2 regions of the Cupriavidus sp. 22TCCZM01-5 genome follow, and region 2 is predicted to be linked to the other one. Evidence: predicted binding sites of a transcription regulator. Region 2 holds the regulator's gene; the other holds the start of a gene.
What was found. The regulator FNR, encoded in region 2, switches genes on or off when oxygen is low (the NO sensors DNR and NnrR bind a similar motif). The targets are predictions, from matches to a motif close to TTGATNNNNATCAA.
Positions count from the first base shown of each region.

Region 1 (9,595 bases), on a different contig from region 2:
GCGCGGCGTCGATTCCCTCGAGCATTTCGCGCTCCATCTGTGCAACTGTGTCGTCGCATTGCCGCAGCAAATCACGTGCGCTCTCGGTGAGGCTGAGCAGCACGATGCGCCCGTGCAAAGGGTCCGGCTGGCGCACGATCCAGCCACGCGCTTCCATCGTCTTGACCACCTCATTGGCTGACTGAGGCGAGATGAGTGAGCGCTCGGCCAATTGCGCGTTGGAGGTCGGGCCGCGCGCGTGCAAGACGGAGAGCGCCGTGAACTGCGGTAGGGTCAGCCCGTGCGGGGCCAGCACCTCGCCCAGGCGGCGCTTGACGATTCGGTCGGTACGTCCAATCAGGTAAGGCAACCGACTGGGCAGCGCCGCAGGTGCCTGCGCCGGCGACGGCGCCCCCTCCCTCGTCTTCTCGGGCGTCTGCGCCCGGGATGCCTTCATGGTCTGGCGTCTCATTCTTGTAATCTGTCCTGCCTCGGTGCTGCCCTTCCTCAAGGGGGCCAGTCAAGGCAATCGCGTAGGCGTTTCCAAGCTGTCAATGATATGCCATTTGCAGGTAGGCTGATATCAAATTGACTCAATGGATGAACCATCGGTCATTGAGATAGGAAAAATCACAAGAATTGGCCGCGCACGGGCATCTGGCGCCCGCAGCACGCCCAGCTGCTCCTGAGCCATCGGTCAGGCCGCGGGTCCGTTCCGGTTCCGCGTTGACTCAACCGTGAATACAACCAGCATACCGCCCAAGATCGAGACGTTTTTCAGAATGTGGTTGATCTGGTTGATCACGTCTGCGGAATCGGCGCGCCAGAAGCCATGGAAGATCACCGTCGTGGGCACCAGGAACAGTGCAAGGAGCAGCGCGCCCCACCGCGCATTCCAACCCGAAATGAGGGCGAAACCGCCACCAATCTCGATCAGGATGGTCAGCACTAACAGCAGATTCGGTAACGGCAGTTCAGCGCTGGCAATCCAGGCGGAGTAGCCCGCAAAGCTGCCCATTTTCAGGAAACCGGAGATCAGGAAGAGCGAGCCAAGAAGGGCCCGGCCGACCGAGTAGAGCCGCGAAGCGGTTGTCGGCGTGATGGAAATGGTGGTCGTGGACATGACCGTACTCCGAAATCGAATGAGCGTCAGCGAAGCCGTCGCCGGGACCGACACAGCCGGCTAGGACGCAGCCTCGGTGTCCTTATGAGCCCTGACAAGCAGGACCGGTACGCTGCAATGGCGTACGAGGCTTTCAGCCACGCTGCCCATCAGCATGCGACGAATCCCGCTGCGGCCGTGTGTTCCGATCACGACGAGCTGGGCGTGGCTGTCTTCCACGATCTTCCGGATCTGGTTGCCGACGTCACCCATCGCCAGGATCTCGTCGATCAGGATCGCGTGGCTGCGCACCTGGCTTGATTCGGCTCTTGCCTGTGCCTGCGCGAGAAGCTTGTGCCCTTCCCTGACCAGCCCGGCCCGCACTTCCGCCAACTCATAGCCGCCGTCAATGACGTGAACAATTTCCAGTTCCGCGTCACAGGCGCGTGCCACGCCGATCGCCTCTTCCAGGCCCCGCTCGCCACACTCACTACCGTCAATGGCAACCAGAATCTTTGAGTACATGCTCAGTCTCCTACAAGTGGGAAGCCCTGCCTGTTCACGAGCCGCCATGGTAACGATAGGGTACGGCGCGACACCCGTCCATGAGGCGATCTTGCCGCTTTCGCCCGCCCGCGCAGGGTCAACACCGTCTGCCGGGAATCGCTCTCCCTGACCATGACTGGATCGTAGGAAGCCAAACCGCCCCGGCATTGATGCATGTCAATCCGCGTGCTCAGTCGATGCGGCCTTGCAGGACGATCGTGGCTGGGCGATGCCCTCTTCGCGTACCCGACTCTGGCTGGTCAGTGCAGTCGTCAGTGAATAACTTGATCCAGCCCAACTCCTGGCGGCGCGTGCGACCTAGTGTAGTTGTGAGGTGCTGCGCGTTAGCCAGCGGGGTCAGAGCGAAAACCAGCCTGCCAGTTCTCCTGGCCAGGCAGTAGTCGGAGCCAGGTCATGGTCAGGCCCGCTCTGGCGTGAAGGAGTGAACATGGGCTACAGCAGCATTCTGGTTCAATTGGACGGCAGCAAGGCTTCCGACCAGCGTCTGGCGCTGGCTTCGCAGTTGGCGCAATCCAATATGTGTCCCCTGATAGGGCTGTTTGCGGGTTTCATCCCCGACCCCGCCTGGTTTTACCTGATGGAGAATGCCAGGCAGTTTGTCGAAGAGGACATGCAGCGGCGCCGGCTGGTCAGGGAGCGCGTGCGTCAGGCATTCTGTGAGTCGACACAGCAACTGTCCGCCGGCGCCGAGTGGCGCGCTGCGGAGCACGATACGCTGTCGACAGTGCTGCGTGAATCGCGCGAGGCCGGCCTGATCGTGGCTGGCCAGTACGATGAGAACGGCACTGAGGGGCCCGTCGCGCGACAGATTCTCGAAGCCTTGCTGCTGGAGAGCGGCCGGCCTGTCCTGGTAGTTCCCTGCGCCGGAAGTTTCTCCGCGACAGGCGCCCGCGTGATGATCGCCTGGAACGGCAGCCGCGAAGCCGCGCGAGCCCTGCATGACGCCTTGCCACTTATCGCGGGGGCACAGGCGCGCATTCTGAGCGCGCCGACTGCGGCCAAGGAAATGCGTCCCGATGCCACACCGGTGGGGCACGCGGCACGTGTTCTCGAGCAACAAGGCGTGACCGTGGGAGTCGAGCATGGCCCGGGCGGATCCGACCTGACAATCGGTGAACTCCTGCTGTCCAGGGCAGCGGATTTCGATGCGGACCTGATCGTAATGGGGGCGTACGGGCACGGACGCATGCGGGAACTGGTGCTGGGCGGGGTGACGCGGACCTTGCTGGCATCGATGACGGTCCCGGTGCTGTTCTCGCACTGAAAACAGCATCCTAGAAAAGGTAGAGGCGCGGCTGCTCGGTATGGCGCGCGTCGCCAGTCCGCGCGCGCTGGAAGATGCCTGCCACCAGGGCCATATCCGAAACCAGCGCGCAGATGACTTCATCGATGGACAGTACCCCCAATAGCGCGCGGTCCTCGCCTACCACCGCGAGATTCCGGACGCCGTGGGCGAGCATGGTGCGCAGCGCTTCGCCCACATGGGCGTCCCGTTCGATCGAAAGAACACCTTGCGTCATGACCGAGGCCACGGTCTTGTCGCTGAAGCCGTCGGCGTCGGCGAGGCCATGGACAACGATGTCCCGATCCGTCACCAGTCCCCTGACGTACAGCCGGCCCGGCATGCCATCCGTGACGAGCAGTGCGCTGGCACAGTGGTCGCGCATGAGCCTTGCAGCCTCATGAAGGCCGCCGGTCATGGCAATGTGAGTCACGCCGCGTGAACAGATCTCGTCGACTTTCATCTTTAGTTCCCTCCCACGCGCTTCGCCCCTTGTGCGCCTGCGGCATGACGTCGTCTACGCGGCAAACCGGAAGTGCCCGCTATGCAGGACGATGTGACAGGCGCCGGTCATCTCGAACACGCCGCGAGCGACTCCCTCGATCGTCTTGCGATGGTTCAGGAAGGCTGGGATGAGGTCTTCACGGAGATAGGAGCGGGCGCCAAAGTGGTCTTCCAGCGCCTCCGCTGTTATCTCATATGACGCATGACACCCATCGATCTGCGCCGCGCATTGCAGGCTTGGACCTCCGGGGCAATACGCCGGCTCGGTGTTGAGAAAGACGATCTGACTCATGACAGCCACCCTTCGTTCAGGTCATTGACCCGTCAGCGTTCCGCTTCGCTTCGGGTCAGAAGGACTGGCAAGCATGTCCTGCGGATAACGCCTTCGGACACGCTTCCCATGACCGTGCGCCGAAAGCCACGCCGCCCATGCGTCCCGAGCACGATCAGGTCGGCCTTCCACTTGTCGGCTTCCGCGGCAATGGTGTCGGCGACCAGTCCGAGGGTGTTCGTGCGCTCGATCAGGTGTGTCACGCCAGGTATCCCGGCGGCCCGGAAGCGGTCCACTGTCCTGGTCAGGGTCGCCTGGCCGTAGGTCATGACCTTCTCCAGTAGGTCTGTCGGATCGCTGTATTTCAAGTCGAGGAAGAGATCGTTGTCATCCACCACGAACAGCGCCTTGACTTCCGCGCCGGTCGCCTTGGCAAGAATGATGGCCTGGTCGACCGCGAGCGAGGCTGACTGGCTGCCATCGACAGCCACGAGAATTCGCTGATACATGCTGAGACCTCTCGAGACAGGGAGCCAGGCTGACAGCGGAGGCACCGGTCGGCATGAATCAAGGCTAGGCTGCGCGGGGAAGACCGGCTTGATGTGTGTCAAACGGGCGCTTGCGTCTGGCAACCGGTGGGCCTTCGCCATGAAGCTTGATGTGTGACAAGTCCAGGCTGTCGCTGGCGTCTAGATTGCAAGGGCGGCTCTGCCATGCCGCTACAAGGAGCTTCTCCATGGACTACGCGACGATCATGGTTCACCTCGACGCCAGCCGCCACATGCACCAGCGTCTGCACCTCGCCGTCCAACTGGCGGTGGAGTATCAGGCAACGCTGATTGGCTTGCTGGCCTTGGGAGAGCCGGAGCCAAGGTCAACCCGTTACCTGATGGACGGTGACCGTTACCTGGCTTCCTACAAGGAGTGGCAACGTCATGCCGGTGAAATGGCTCACCAGGCATTCCTGGGCGCAACGGACGGGCTTGTCATCCCGACCGAGTGGCGCACGACCGAGTGGGCAACGGCGGCTACCGTACAGGGAGATGCCCACGCGGCGGACCTGATCGTTCTCGGCCAGCGCGATCCGGCGGACAACGAGGCGTTCGACGACCCTCATTTCGTCGAGTCCGTGGTGTTGCAGTGCGGACGGCCGGCCCTGGTCGTGCCCTATGCGGGCGCGTTTCCCAAGGTTGGCAAGACCATCCTGGTTGCCTGGAACGGCAGCCGGGAAGCTGCCCGGGCCATTCACGACGCCTTGCCCTTCCTGCGGCGCGCGGAGTCGGTGGACGTGGTCTCGTGGGGCAAGCCGGACGTCTCATCCGACCTTTGGCTTTCTCCCGCGCGATATGCGGTCGAGTGGCTGAGCCGGCATCGCGTGCAGGCGCAACTCCATGACATCGAGACAGACGCCGGCAACGATACGGGAGAGATGTTGCTGTCCCGGGCTGCGGACCTGGGCTCGGACCTGATCGTCATGGGTGCCTACGGGCATGGACGGATGCGCGAACTGGTCCTTGGCGGCGTGACGCGTACGATCCTGGCGTCGATGACCGTACCGGTGCTTCTGTCGCATTGACGGAGAACACCAATCCAGTCGTCTGAAAAGGACAGGCCATGGAATACAGGACTGTGCTGGTCGCGCTCGGTAGCGATGCGGGCTGTCAGGCGCGCATCCGGATGGCCGCCGAACTCGCGGCGCGTTTTGGCGGACACCTGGTTGGCGTCAGCGCAACCGGCGTCAGTCTGGGCCCGCTTTTCCGCGCTGGTGAGGAGGCCGCAAGCCACGCCGAGCAGGCGCGCCGCAGACGCCTTGCGCACACCGCCGCGTCCGGCGAACTGCTTAGTGAAACAGTCGCCCGGTCGGCGCACCGCACGCCGTTCACGCACCATGTCGTGGAGGATGAACCCGGCTGGGTACTCGCGCAGGAAGGACGCGTTGCCGACATCATCGTTCTGGCAGGCATGCTGCCCCCCGGGGACAGCGAGATGCAGCGGATCGCGGAGCAGGTGCTGCTGAATGCCGGCCGCCCGGTGCTTCTCGTGCCGCCACAACCGGCGCGGCTGCACGGCGGACATGTGGTAATCGCCTGGGATGGCGGCCGTGAAGCGGCACGCGCGGTCGCCGACGCCATGCCGCTGCTGCTGTGTGCCGGCAAGGTGACGATTCTTGCCGTCTGGGACGAGAAGGGAAGCCCGGACGCGAACAGCGAGCCAGTTGCCGGCCTGAGGCACTATCTGATGCGGCATGGCGTCATTGCCGGGGTCCATACCGAACAAACCGCGGAGCCGGTCGGGACCGTGATCCTCGAAGCATTGCAGACGCTGGACGCCGGGATGCTGGTGGCCGGTGGCTACGGTCACTGGCGTGTCCGCGAGCTGATCATGGGCGGGACGACCCGTAGCCTGATGCGCGCTTGTCCGGTGCCGCTGCTGCTTTCCCATTGAAAGGGGGCGAAGTGGAGCTCCTATTCCTCGGTGCCACGGACTCCGTCACAGGTTCGAAATACGTACTCGACACTGGACGCAGCCGCGTCATGGTGGATTGCGGGCTGTTCCAGGGCTTCAAGTCGCTTCGATTGCGCAACTGGGAGCCACTCCCCGTGGACCTCGCCAACCTGGATGCCGTGATCCTGACGCATGCGCATATCGACCACAGCGGCTATGTGCCGCTGCTCGTGCGCAACGGCTTTCGCGGCACGGTGTTCTGCTCCATGGGAACCGCGCAACTGTGCGGCATCCTGCTGCCCGACAGCGCGGCGCTTGCCGAGGAGGACGCAGCCTATGCCAATCGCAAGGGATTCTCGCGCCATCGGCCGGCCCTGCCGCTCTACACCAGCGCAGATGCCGCGCGTGCGCTGCGCCGGCTTGAGCCCAAGCCATTTGGTGCGCGGTTTGCGGTCACGCCGGATATTGAAACGGAGTTCCACCACGCCGGGCACATCATTGGCGCCGCTGCGGTGACACTGCACGTGGCCGGGCAGCGCATCGTTTTCTCGGGCGACCTGGGCAGGCAGCAAGACATCGTGATGCGGCCTCCGGAATTCGTCCGCCAGGCGGACTGCCTGCTGGTCGAGTCGACCTACGGCAACCGCGTCCATCCGGACGAGAATCCGCTGGATGCGTTGGCCAAGGTTGTCGACAACACGCTGGGCCGGGGCGGGAGCCTGGTTATCCCGGCCTTCGCGGTTGGGCGCACGCAGGCCTTGCTGTACTGCCTGCATCGGCTGATCGAGGACAGGCGCATGCCCGACATTCCCATCTACCTCAACAGCCCGATGGCCATCGATGCGACCCAGATCTTTGCCTTGCATCCTGACGAACTCCGGATCAATCGCGCGACCTGCGCAGCGGTATGCGCCTTGCCGATCCCGGTGCAAAGCATGGAACAGTCAGCCTGGCTCAACCAGGACCACACATCCAAGGTGATCCTGGCCGGCAGCGGCATGGCGACCGGCGGGCGCGTGTTGCATCACCTGGCCAGTCTTGGCACCGACCCGCGCTGCACCATCCTGCTGTCAGGTTTCCAGGCCCCCGGCACGCGCGGCGCGGCGCTTGCGGGCGGACAGCGCGAACTGCGTATCCATGGCAAGGACGTTCCAATCCGCGCCGCCGTTGCGCAGATTCAGGGACTGTCGGCGCACGCGGACGCGAATGAACTGATGACCTGGCTCGGCGGATTCCATGTGCAGCCACGGCGCGTATTCATTGTCCATGGCGAGCCGGATGCCAGCGATGCGCTGCGCCAGCGGGTGGAACGGGGCCTGGGTTGGCAGGTGACGATGCCGGAGTATCGGAAGGCCTATCGCCTGGACTGAGCCGCCTGGCAGGCTATCTCCTGCTGACCTTCGTCAGCCGGAAACTGCTTGCGAGATTCCTGGAACCGGATTGAGGAACGTTTCGCGGGCCGCCGGATTCCGGCCCCACGTATTCGCGCAGGCGCAGGTTGCACTCCGCTGGCGTGCTTCTATAGTGCCTTCAATAGGAACCGGAATGTGCGCTCAGGGCACCAGACATGGCGAAGGGCAAGACCCCTCATACGATCAGGATGCGCGGGACGCGGCTTGCCGCCGGGCGCCAGCTTCGCCGGGCGGGCCCAAGCCAGGCACGGCTGGCGGGGATCATCCGTTCGTCCATGGAGGCCATCATCTCTGTCGACGGCGCGCAGCGCGTCGTGCTGTTCAACCCGATGGCGGAGACCCTGTTCGCATGGCCAGCCGGACAAGCGATCGGCCGGCACCTCAATGACTTCATTCCCGAGCGCTTCCGGGCTGCCCATGAAGCGCATGTGCGTCGGTTCGGCATCACTGGTATCTCTGACCGGCAGATGGGGCGGCAACGGGCGCTCTATGCCATGCGCCGGGACGGTAGCGAGTTCCCCATCGAGGCGTCCATCTCGCAGACGATCGATGGTGGCACGAAGCTCTACACCGTGATGCTGCGCGACATTACCGAACGGGTACGCGCTGACGAGGCGTTGCGCCGCTCACGCGAGGAACTGCAGCAGCTTTCGGGCAGCATCCTGGCCGCGCGCGAGGAGGAGAAGCGGCGCATCGCACGCGAACTCCATGATGATCTTGGCCAGCGGCTCAGTGCGTTAAAAATGGACATGGCCATGCTTGGCGCCGATGTCGCGGAAGGCAGGGACACCCAGGGTCTGCTCGGGGACATCGCCGCCATGAACGATGTCATCGACGATACCGTGGCGTCGGTTCGCCGCATTGCCAGTGACCTGCGTCCGGCACTGCTGGACGAACTGGGCATGCTGACCGCCATCGAGTGGCTGGCCACGGATTTCTCCAAGCGCTATGGATTGCCGGTGATCGTGGACGGTGTGGATGCCGATGTTCCCGAGCAAACCGCGATTGCCATGTTCCGTATCGTGCAGGAGGCATTGAGCAATGCCGTGCGGCACGCCAATGCAACGGCCGTGAGCGTTCACCTGGCGCAAGTGGATGGCCAGATCGAGTTGCGCGTACAGGACAATGGGGCGGGCTGGGACAAGCAGTCATCCGGCAGAGGGCCACGCAAGTCACTGGGGCTGCTCGGGATCCGCGAGCGGGCACGCCTGCTTGGCGGAACGGTGGCGATCGACAGCGTGCCGGGTGCGGGGTTCTGCCTGACCGTAAGGATCCCACAATGGAAAGGGGCCTGAGATGATCCGCGTACTCATTGCAGACGACCACGCCGTGGTACGGGACGGGCTGAAGCATATCCTGGAACGCGCCGGCAGGTTCGAGGTGGCCGGCGAGGCCGCGGACGGCACGCAGGTGCTCAAGCTGGTGCGGGATTGCGCGCCGCAGGTGCTGCTGCTGGATTTGTCGATGCCGGGCCGCAGCGGACTCGAGCTGATCCGGCTGCTGCGGGACGAGCAACCGGGGCTGCGCATCCTGGTGCTCACCATGCACGCGGAGGAGCAATACATCGTGCGCGCTTTCCAGGCTGGCGCCGCAGGCTACCTGACCAAGGAAAGCGCGGCGAACGAGCTGGTGTGCGCCATTGACCAGGTGGCCAGCGGTGGCACCTATGTCAGCCAGGCGATCGCGGGCAAGTTGGCCACCAGCCTCCAGGACCCGTACAGCCAGGCGCCCCACCTGCGATTGTCGGACCGTGAGTTGGAAGTGTACCGTCGCCTGGTGCTGGGCGAGCCGCTCACGGCGATTGCCGCGGCCCTTTGCGTCAGTGCCAAGACCGTCAGCACGTACAAGATGCGGCTAATGGAAAAGATGCACATGCCAAGCGAGGCGGCACTGTTGCGCTATGCCATGCGCAACCGTCTGTTCGACGATGACGAAGGGCTCTGAACCATGCCCGGCCGTCAGTGCGGATCGATACAGACAGGGAGAAGCGCAACTGCCGGTGCAGTCGAGCTCACCTCGGCTTCTCAGCGCAT
Region 1 covers NZ_JBYOJR010000047.1:4,953-14,547, forward strand. The annotation lists gene AC3FNH_RS29580 (MarR family winged helix-turn-helix transcriptional regulator) at 1-451, opposite strand, end outside; gene AC3FNH_RS29585 (DoxX family protein) at 677-1,102, opposite strand; gene AC3FNH_RS29590 (universal stress protein) at 1,163-1,606, opposite strand; gene AC3FNH_RS29595 (universal stress protein) at 2,076-2,912, shown strand; gene AC3FNH_RS29600 (CBS domain-containing protein) at 2,923-3,393, opposite strand; gene AC3FNH_RS29605 (DUF1488 family protein) at 3,448-3,726, opposite strand; gene AC3FNH_RS29610 (universal stress protein) at 3,759-4,214, opposite strand; gene AC3FNH_RS29615 (universal stress protein) at 4,442-5,281, shown strand; gene AC3FNH_RS29620 (universal stress protein) at 5,320-6,150, shown strand; gene AC3FNH_RS29625 (MBL fold metallo-hydrolase RNA specificity domain-containing protein) at 6,162-7,520, shown strand; partial or broken gene AC3FNH_RS29630 (PAS domain-containing sensor histidine kinase) at 7,745-8,839, shown strand; gene AC3FNH_RS29635 (response regulator) at 8,859-9,506, shown strand; gene AC3FNH_RS29640 (helix-turn-helix domain-containing protein) at 9,587-9,595, opposite strand, start outside.
Region 1: AC3FNH_RS29590 (universal stress protein) is a predicted target of FNR. The motif match lies at 1,795-1,808, and genes of this name have one in related genera.

Region 2 (9,595 bases):
TGTGAGCGGCTTGGCGCGGACGGCTCGGCCGCGGAGCGCGTACCGGTTGCGCGCTTGCGGCAGGGCGACCGTATCCGTGTCAGGGCAGGCGAGATTATCCCGGCCGATGGCACCATCGTTTCGGGTGCCAGTGAACTTGACGAATCCATGCTGACCGGCGAGAGCCGGCCCGTGCACCGCACCGTGGGCGACGCTGCGCTGGCCGGCTGCTACAACACGGCCAGCCCGCTGGAAATCTCGGTTGACCGCGTCGGCGCGGGCACTCGCCTGGCCGAAATCGTGGCCGTGCTGGACCGCGCACTGGCGGAAAAGCCGCGGCTTGCGGCCCTGGCCGATCGTGTTGCCGGCTGGTTCGTCGCGACGCTGCTGGCGCTGGCGGCATTGACCGGCATCGTATGGGCGCTCTGGATCGATCCTTCGCGAGCCTTGCTGGTCACTGTCGCGGTGCTTGTCGTCAGCTGTCCGTGCGCGCTTTCGCTGGCCACGCCGGCGGCGTTGGCAGCGGCTGGCGCGGCGTTGTCCCGGCGCGGCCTGCTGCTAACCCGGTCGCACGCGTTGGAGACGCTCGCGCGCGTGACAGATGTCGTACTGGACAAGACCGGCACCCTCACCGAGGGGTGTTTTGTCCTGACAGGGCAGCAAATGCTCGGGGTGGCGCCTGCCGACTATTGCCTGGCACTGGCGGCGGCCCTGGAAGCGGACAGCGAGCATCCGATTGGACGGGCCTTTGTCGGCGCGGCTGCAGAGGCAGGCATCGATGGCGGTCTGCTGTCCGTGGCCGCCGTGGCCAATGTGCCGGGACAGGGCGTTCAGGCGGAAATTGACGGCAAGCGTTACCGCCTGGGGCGTGCCGCCTTTGTGGCTGAGATCGGCAGGTCTAACGTCACGGCGGCGATGCGGGAAGCGGACGCCGCACGGATTCCTGGCGCGACGCAAGTATGGCTTGGCGCGGAAGACGGCATGCTGGCCGTGTTCGATCTGTCCGACCGGGCACGAGAATCGACTCCGCAACTGCTTGAAGCGCTGCGCCGATATGGCGCGCGTTGCCATCTGGTCAGCGGCGACAGCGTCGCGACGGTGCAGTGGTGGGCTTCCCACTTCGGCATGGAGTGCGCCCGCGGCGCGGTATCCCCCGAAGGCAAGCGCGAGTATGTCGCGCGGCTCCAGCGCGAGGGCGCCGTGGTGCTGGCTGTGGGCGACGGCATTAACGACGCGCCCGTGCTGGCACAAGCGCAAGTGTCCATCGCCATCGGCAGTGGCGCGCCGCTCGCGCAGGCAGGGGCTGACGCCGTCCTGACGCACGGAAATGTGGCCGAAATCGCCCGGGCGATCGAGCTGGCACGGCAGACCCGCCGCGTGGTGCGGCAGAACCTTGGCTGGGCCTTCTTCTACAACGTGCTTGCCATCCCGCTGGCGGCCTCGGGTTTTGTCACGGCATGGATGGCCGGAATTGGCATGTCGGTATCGTCGCTGCTGGTGGTGGCCAATGCCTGGCGCCTGCTGCGCGCGGACAGAAAAGGAGTCTAGGAATGGAAACACTGTACCTGCTGGTGCCCATGAGCCTGGTTCTTGTCGTTGTCATCGCCGGTGCCCTCTGGTGGGCCCTGCACGCCGGCCAGTACGACGATCTCGACAGGCCCGGGGAAGCCATTCTGCTGGACAACGACAAGCCCTGAAAGGGCGCCGCCGACTTGCCGTGCCGAGATAGGTTCAAGGGGGCACCTGTGCAACTTGATAAAGATCAACGCGGCAAGAGCGCTGGTTACATACAGTCACAACGTCAATCGGTTTATCTTTCTTATGTGGGGGTCTGAATGGATGTCTCAGCCGCGTCTTCACGCGTCGACACCTTCAATTACGGCGTCGTAAGGCAGTTCGCTGTCATGACGGTAGTCTGGGGGATCGTCGGCATGGCCGTCGGTGTGCTACTGGCAGCACAGCTGATCTGGCCGGATCTCAACTTCAATACGCCATGGCTGTCATTCGGCCGGCTGCGGCCGCTGCATACCAATGCGGTGATCTTTGCCTTCGGCGGCAGCGCGCTGTTTGCGACCTCGTACTATGTGGTGCAGCGTACCTGCCAGGCCCGCCTGTTCTGCGGTCCGCTTGCGGCCTTCACGTTCTGGGGCTGGCAGTTGGTGATCGTCGCGGCTGCCATCACGCTGCCGCTTGGCATCACCAGCTCGAAGGAATACGCCGAACTGGAATGGCCGATCGACTTGCTGATCACCGCCGTATGGGTGGCCTATGCCATCGTCTTCTTCGGCACCATCGTCAAGCGCAAGACCCGGCATATCTACGTCGCCAACTGGTTCTTCGGCGCGTACATCCTGACCATCGCCATCCTGCATATCGTCAACAACATCGAGATGCCGGTGTCGATGTGGAAGTCCTATTCCGCCTACGCTGGCGTGCAGGATGCCATGATTCAGTGGTGGTACGGCCATAACGCCGTCGGCTTCTTCCTGACCACCAGCTTCCTGGGCATGATGTACTACTTCATCCCGAAGCAGGCGGAACGGCCCATCTACTCGTATCGCCTGTCCATCGTCCACTTCTGGGCGCTGAACTTCACCTACATGTGGGCCGGCCCGCACCACCTGCAGTACACCGCACTGCCTGACTGGGCGCAATCGCTGGGCATGGTGTTCTCGCTGATCCTGCTGGCGCCGTCCTGGGGTGGCATGATCAACGGCATCATGACGCTGTCGGGTGCCTGGCACAAGCTGCGCACCGATCCAATCCTGAAGTTCCTGGTCGTGGCGCTGTCGTTCTACGGCATGGCGACGTTTGAAGGCTCGATGATGTCGATCAAGACCGTCAACGCGCTCTCGCACTACACGGACTGGACCATCGGACACGTGCACTCGGGCGCGCTGGGCTGGGTGGCGATGATTTCCATCGGCTCGCTCTATTACCTGATTCCGCGCCTGTTCGGCGAGAAACAGATGTACAGCGTGCGACTGATCGAGTGGCACTTCTGGATCGCCACCATCGGCGTGGTGCTCTATATCGCCTCGATGTGGATCGCCGGTGTGATGGAAGGCCTGATGTGGCGCGCCACGCAGCCGGACGGCACGCTGACCTACGCATTCGTTGAGGCGGTCAAGGCGAAGTATCCGTTCTACCTGATCCGTCTGCTTGGCGGAATCTGCTTCCTGTCCGGCATGCTGCTGATGGCCTACAACGTCGCGAAAACCATCATCGGCAAGCGCGCGGTGGATGCGCCGATTCCGGCCAGCATTCCTGCCTCTGCCCACTGATCCATCAGGATAGAAACGATGTCCGAAAAACAAAGCTTCTTTTCCCACGAAACGCTGGAGAAGAACATCGGCTGGCTGATCATCTGCACGATCCTGGTGGTCAGCATTGCCGGCCTCGTGCAGATTGTGCCGCTGTTCTTCCAGCATTCCACGACCAAGCCCGATGTGGGCATCACGCCGTATTCGCCGCTTCGGCTGATGGGCCGCGATATCTACATCCGTGAAGGCTGTGTCGGCTGCCATTCGCAGCAGGTTCGCACGCTGCAGGCCGAGACGGAGCGCTATGGCCATTTCTCTACGGCGGGCGAGTCGGTCTACGACCATCCGTTCCTGTGGGGGTCCAAGCGTACCGGGCCCGACCTCGCGCGCGTCGGCGGACGCTACTCCGATGACTGGCAACGCATTCACCTGCGCAATCCGCGCGATGTCGTGCCGGAGTCGGTGATGCCGTCCTATCCATGGCTTGAAAAGGCGCAACTGCCGACCAACGACATCCAGGCCCGCATGCGCGCGCTGGTGCGACTGGGGGTGCCGTACACCGAGGCGGAAATCGCCAAGGCGCCCGAAGAACTGAAGAACAAGAGCGAAGAGGATGCGCTGGTCGCCTATTTGCAGGGACTCGGCACCAACCGTCGCAATGTGCGTGTGGACGCGGCCGCAGCCGCGCCCGCGAAGGAGTAAGTCATGGCAATGCTGACTGCTTTTGCCACGGTCGTGTCGATGGTCGTATTCCTGGGCATCTGCTGGTGGGCCTGGTCGAATGGCCGGCAAGCCGCCAACCAGGAGTCCGCCATGCTGCCGTTCGCACTGCCTGACGAGACCCACACAACATCGAGCCGGAATACCTAGTCATGAGCGATTTCTTTTCCGATTTCTGGAGCTACTACATCGCCGCCATCGCGCTCGTCGGCATCGTCTGGTGCGTGTGGCTGCTTTTTTCCCAACGCAAGGTCACGAAGGTTGTCAACCCCAGCGATGACACCGGCCATGTCTGGGACGGCGATCTGCGCGAGCTGAACAATCCGCTGCCACGCTGGTGGATGTGGATGTTCCTGCTGGCTTGCATCTTTGGCCTGGCCTACCTGGTCCTCTATCCGGGACTGGGCTCCTATGCCGGTGTGCTGAAGTTCTCCACGCAAGGGGAACTGGCCGCGCATCAGCAGGCGCAGGAGAAGCTGCAGCACGATGTCTACGCCAAGTACCTGAACATGGACATCAAACAGGTCGCGGCAGACCCGCAGGCGCGCGAGATCGGCCAGCGCCTGTTCCTGAACTACTGCGCGCAATGCCACGGCTCGGACGCGCGCGGCAGCCGCGGCTTTCCCAACCTGACGGACCATGACTGGCTCTATGGCGGAGAACCCGAGACGATCCAGCAGACCATCACCAAGGGCCGCAATGGTGTGATGCCGCCGTTTGCCTCGACTGTTGATGGCAAGCTTGCAGCGGATGTGGCGCAGTATGTGAGGTCGTTGTCTGGCCTGTCGTTTGACCCGATCCGTGCATCGCGCGGCGAGAGCACGTTCAAGTCCACGTGCGCGGCATGCCATGGCGCAACCGGCAAGGGCAACCAGGCACTCGGCGCGCCGAACCTGTCCGACAATGTTTGGCTGTACGGCAGTTCGGAAGGCAGCATTGTCGAAGCCATCCTGAAGGGCCACAACAACCGCATGCCGGCGCACGAGGAGATCCTGACTCCCGAGCGCATCCGCATGCTGACGGCCTACGTCTGGGGCCTTTCCAATACCGGAGGCTCAGGACAATGACCACCGACTCAGGTCCGGGATGCGCGATCGCGGCTGAAGGAGCGCATCCATGAATGCACCCGGGACAGAACCACTGGCCCGCGCGGCCGGCCCGCAAGGGCCGGCGTCGTCGCCTGTCGAAACCTCCGACGAAACGCTCTACGAGGTTCGACGCAAGATATACCCGCGCTCGGTGACGGGCGCGTTCTCCAACTGGCGGGTCTGGATGGTACTCCTGACCCAGCTTATCTACTACGGCACGCCCTGGCTGCAATGGAATGGCAGACAGGCCGTGCTGTTCGACCTTGGCGCGCGCAAGTTCTATATCTTCGGACTGGTGCTCTGGCCACAGGATGTCATCTATCTTGCCGTCCTGCTGGTGATTTCCGCGCTGGCGCTGTTCCTGTTCACGGCGATTGCCGGCCGGCTTTTCTGCGGCTACGCGTGTCCACAGACGGTCTACACCGAAATATTCATGTGGATCGAGCGACATGTCGAAGGCGACCGCTTCGCGCGGATCCGCCTGGACGGTGATCCCTGGAGCGCGCGCAAGTTCCGCCTGAAGGCTACCAAGCACTCCCTGTGGATACTGGTCGCGCTGTGGACGGGCTTCACGTTCATTGGCTACTTTGCGCCGATCCGTGAGCTTGGCGGCCAGGTGCTGAGCTTCTCGCTGGGTCCGTGGCAGGCGTTCTGGATGCTTTTTTACGCCTTCGCCACGTGGGGGAATGCAGGCTTCATGCGCGAGCAGGTCTGCAAGTACATGTGTCCGTATGCGCGGTTCCAGAGCGTGATGGTCGACCGCGACACCTATGTGGTCACCTACGACGTCGGGCGCGGCGAGCCGCGCGGCAGCCGGTCGCGCAAGGTGGATCATCACCAGGCCGGGCTAGGTGACTGCGTCAACTGCAGCATCTGCGTGCAGGTGTGCCCGACCGGCATCGATATCCGTGACGGGTTGCAATACGAGTGCATCGGTTGCGGTGCCTGCATCGATGCATGCAACCAGGTCATGGACAAGATGGACTACCCGCGCGGGCTGATCCGCTATACGTCCGAGAATGCCATGCGCAAGGCGCTGTCGGCCGCTGCGGCGCGCAAGCGGCTGGTGCGGCCGCGGACCATCATCTACTCGATTATCTGGCTGGTGATGGTTGCAGGTTTCGTGGCTTCGCTTGCGCTGCGCACGCCATTGAAAGTGGACATCATCCGCGACCGCGGGGCGCTTGGGCGTGAGGTGGACGGGCGCTGGATCGAAAACGTCTATCGACTGCAACTCATCAATACCACCGAGGCGCCCATGCGCATCAGCGTGAAGGCCGAGAGCGACGAACTGAAGAACATGACCGTCGAGTACGATCCGGACGCGCAGGCTCTGGCGCCGACATCGAACAGGCTGGTGCCGATCCGGATTCGCGTGCCGATCGACGATGCCGCGCAAGGTACGCACAAGATCAGCGTGACAGTGACCAGCGAAGGTGCGGGGCAAGGTAGTGCGCAAATCAGGCAATCTACCAGTTTCATCGTGCCACGCAATTTGTGATGCTAAGGGCGGCACGGCGCGTCGGCGCTGTGCCGTACCAAACCGCGAGCGCCTCGATGAGGCGTTGACGAAGGGGGCAAGACGATGCAAGAAAGCAATCCGTGGTGGAAAGAGCCGTGGCCGTGGCTGCTGATGAGTGGCCCGTTGCTGGCCATGGTGGCTTGCGGCGTGACTATCTGGCTGGCTTCCACTCATCCTGACCGGCCAGTGGTCGATGGTGTGGCCCGGCATGGCCTGGTTGTCGAGAAGGTGGCAGGTGCCTCGGGCAGTGCCAAGGCACCGCAAGCGAGGCAGCCATGAGGCTGCGCTGGCTGATGTGGGTACTGTGGCCGGCGTTCCTGATGGCCGGGGTTGCCACGGCAACTGTGTTTTCCGTGGTGGACCCTGGTGACCTGAATTTCTTCGGTCAGCCGATCGAGGCCTCGCGCGAGGCGGTCTATACGATCGGTTTCCTGCTGGCCTGGATATTCTGCGCATTGTCCAGCGGACTGACGCTGTACACCATGCCGACAAAGCTCAGCGAAACGGACGAGCTGGAGTAAGAAGCGGCAGGAATTGACCGCCTTGCCACGCGAGGCGGTCAGATGGCCTCAGCAGGAGCGGCTGTAGACTTGCTTGATGCCCGCCATGTCGACTAGCTTGACGTGACGTTGACGGATCTGGATCAAGCCGGCCTCGGCAAATCGTGAGAACAGACGGCTGACCGTTTCGAGCTTCAGACCCAGGTAGCTGCCGATTTCTTCCCGGCTCATGCGCATGACGAACTCGGTCGACGAATACCCGCGGGCGGACAAGCGCTCGGACAGGTTGATGAGGAACGCGGCAAGCCGCTCCTCGGCGCGCATGGAGCCAAGCGTGACGAGCATGAGCTGGTCATGCGAGATTTCCTTGCCCATCAGGCGCAGGAACTGCTGCTGCAACGATGGCAGGTCGATGGACAGCGACTGGAGATCGGCCAGGCGAACGACGCATACCTCCGTGTCTTCGAGCGCGGTGGCATCCGAGGCGTGCTGCATCTCTCCCAGGCCGTCGAGGCCGACCACTTCGCCTGGCAAGTGGAAACCGGTGATTTGCGAGCGGCCGTCTTCCGTGGTGACATGCGTCTTCAGGGTGCCGAAGCGAATGGCATAGACCGCAGTCAGCGGATCGCCCATGCGGTAAAGGGTTTCGCCCTTGTGGACACGGACACGTTCCTGCACCAGGGTGTCCATCTTCTGCAGGTCCTGCTGGCTCATGCCCACCGGCAGGCACAATTGCCCCATGCCGCAAGTGGAGCAACGGGGCGACATCTCGGTGACGGGGATGGATGTTAGCAATTGGAACCTGCAGTATTGGAGCGGCGAGGGCGCAATACGTGCATTTTAACGCGCGATGTGATGCGGTAGGGAGTTGCAGTTGACTTTTGGTGTGCTACTCAGTGTTTTCATGCTCGCCTTGCTAGGGGGCTTCCACTGCGCTGCCATGTGTGGTGGCGTAGCGCTGGCTGTCGAGCAACGCGCCGCCGGCGTACCCGTTGCCGTTGTGCGGCGCCCACAGGACTGGCTCGTGGAGCTCCTTGTCATGCATGTCGGGCGTATTTCCACCTACATGCTGCTTGGTGCGCTGCTGGGCGCCTTGGGGGCGACGGCCTGGCGTCAGGACTATCTGCCCGTTCAGCGCTGGCTGTTCGGAGTCGGCAGCGCCTTGCTGCTACTGTCTGGCTGGCGCTTGATACGCGGCGAGGCCTTTACCATCGTGTGGCTGGAGCGCCTCGCGGCGCGTGCGGTTAGCGCCAGTGCCGCCGGCATGGCTCGATTGGGCAGAAAGACGACGGAAGCCAAGGCTCGGCGGGGCGGCCTGGCACGCCGCTATGGGATGGGATTGGCTTGGGGTTTGGTGCCCTGCGGCATGGTTTATGGGGCCCTGGCCCTTGCATTGCTGGCCGGAAATGCGCCCTCGGGGGCGCTGGTGATGGGCGCCTTTGGCCTCGGTACGTTGCCTAATCTGCTGGCGCTGTCGAGCTTTTCGGGGCTTTTGCGCGCCTGGTCGCGCCGGAGCTGGGTAAGGGTCGGGGCCGGCTTGGCCGTCATGGCATTCGGTGCATTGGGAATCGGCCGAGCGGTGTTGTTGCCACATTCCCTGGCAGAGCATGGGTTCTGCCTGGTGTTCTGAAACCACTCCATACGCTCTGGCGCCGCGCGGTGGTTGCAGGTGTGGGCTGGAATGCCATACAATCATCTCCATTGCGGTATCGCGCGGCGTGGTTCCGAGCGGCGCCCGGCAGCCCTTCCAAAAAGGGGGCGCGCCCAGGGTTTCGGGCAAAGCGCCGACAATTCGGCACCGAACCTTTCCGCAGTCCATCCGGTTCACAATATCTGTTCAAAAGTCCGGCTGGCTTTGCGGCCGTGGTGCAGTCATTGCTGGCCTTGCTTCCGATATCCGTTTTTCTTGCGGCCGAGGCGGACTTTAGCCGGAGGCCATGTCTGCCCATATGGGCGCGTGCAAGAGGTTCGTGCACTGGTACTTGCCGGTGACCGGGCAATCTCCTGCCGGAACACACCCGGCAAATCGATGCAACAGAAGATGCACGGCCTCGAGGCGAAGAGCTTTCGGGTTTGCTGCGCGACGAGATGGCGGTGGCAATCGCACCGCTGAATCCACAATGTCCAGGGCTCCGGGTTCGTCCGGGAGCAGGTGCAAAGACAGGCTGCACACCCAACATGAATACCCAAGAGGCGAAAATCGTCCTCGAGACTGCGCTGATCTGTGCGCAGGAGCCCCTGCGCGTGAGCGACCTGCGTCGGCTGTTTGCCGATGATGTCGGCGCTGACACGATTCGGGCCCTGCTTGATGAATTGCGCCAGGACTGGCGCCAGCGTGGGGTCGAGTTGGTGGCGTTGGCCAGCGGCTGGCGTTTCCAGAGCCGACCGGAGATGCGGGAATACCTGGATCGCCTTAATCCCGAGAAGCCGCCCAAGTATTCCCGAGCGGTCATGGAGACGCTGGCGATCATTGCGTACCGGCAGCCGGTGACGCGCGGCGACATCGAGGAGATTCGCGGCGTG
Region 2 covers NZ_JBYOJR010000002.1:191,579-201,173, reverse strand. The annotation lists gene AC3FNH_RS03040 (heavy metal translocating P-type ATPase) at 1-1,527, shown strand, start outside; gene ccoS (cbb3-type cytochrome oxidase assembly protein CcoS) at 1,530-1,676, shown strand; gene ccoN (cytochrome-c oxidase, cbb3-type subunit I) at 1,815-3,263, shown strand; gene ccoO (cytochrome-c oxidase, cbb3-type subunit II) at 3,282-3,944, shown strand; gene AC3FNH_RS03020 (cbb3-type cytochrome oxidase subunit 3) at 3,948-4,112, shown strand; gene ccoP (cytochrome-c oxidase, cbb3-type subunit III) at 4,115-5,029, shown strand; gene ccoG (cytochrome c oxidase accessory protein CcoG) at 5,079-6,551, shown strand; gene AC3FNH_RS03005 (FixH family protein) at 6,636-6,851, shown strand; gene AC3FNH_RS03000 (hypothetical protein) at 6,848-7,093, shown strand; gene fnr (fumarate/nitrate reduction transcriptional regulator Fnr) at 7,142-7,867, opposite strand; gene AC3FNH_RS02990 (sulfite exporter TauE/SafE family protein) at 7,947-8,702, shown strand; gene scpB (SMC-Scp complex subunit ScpB) at 9,251-9,595, shown strand, end outside.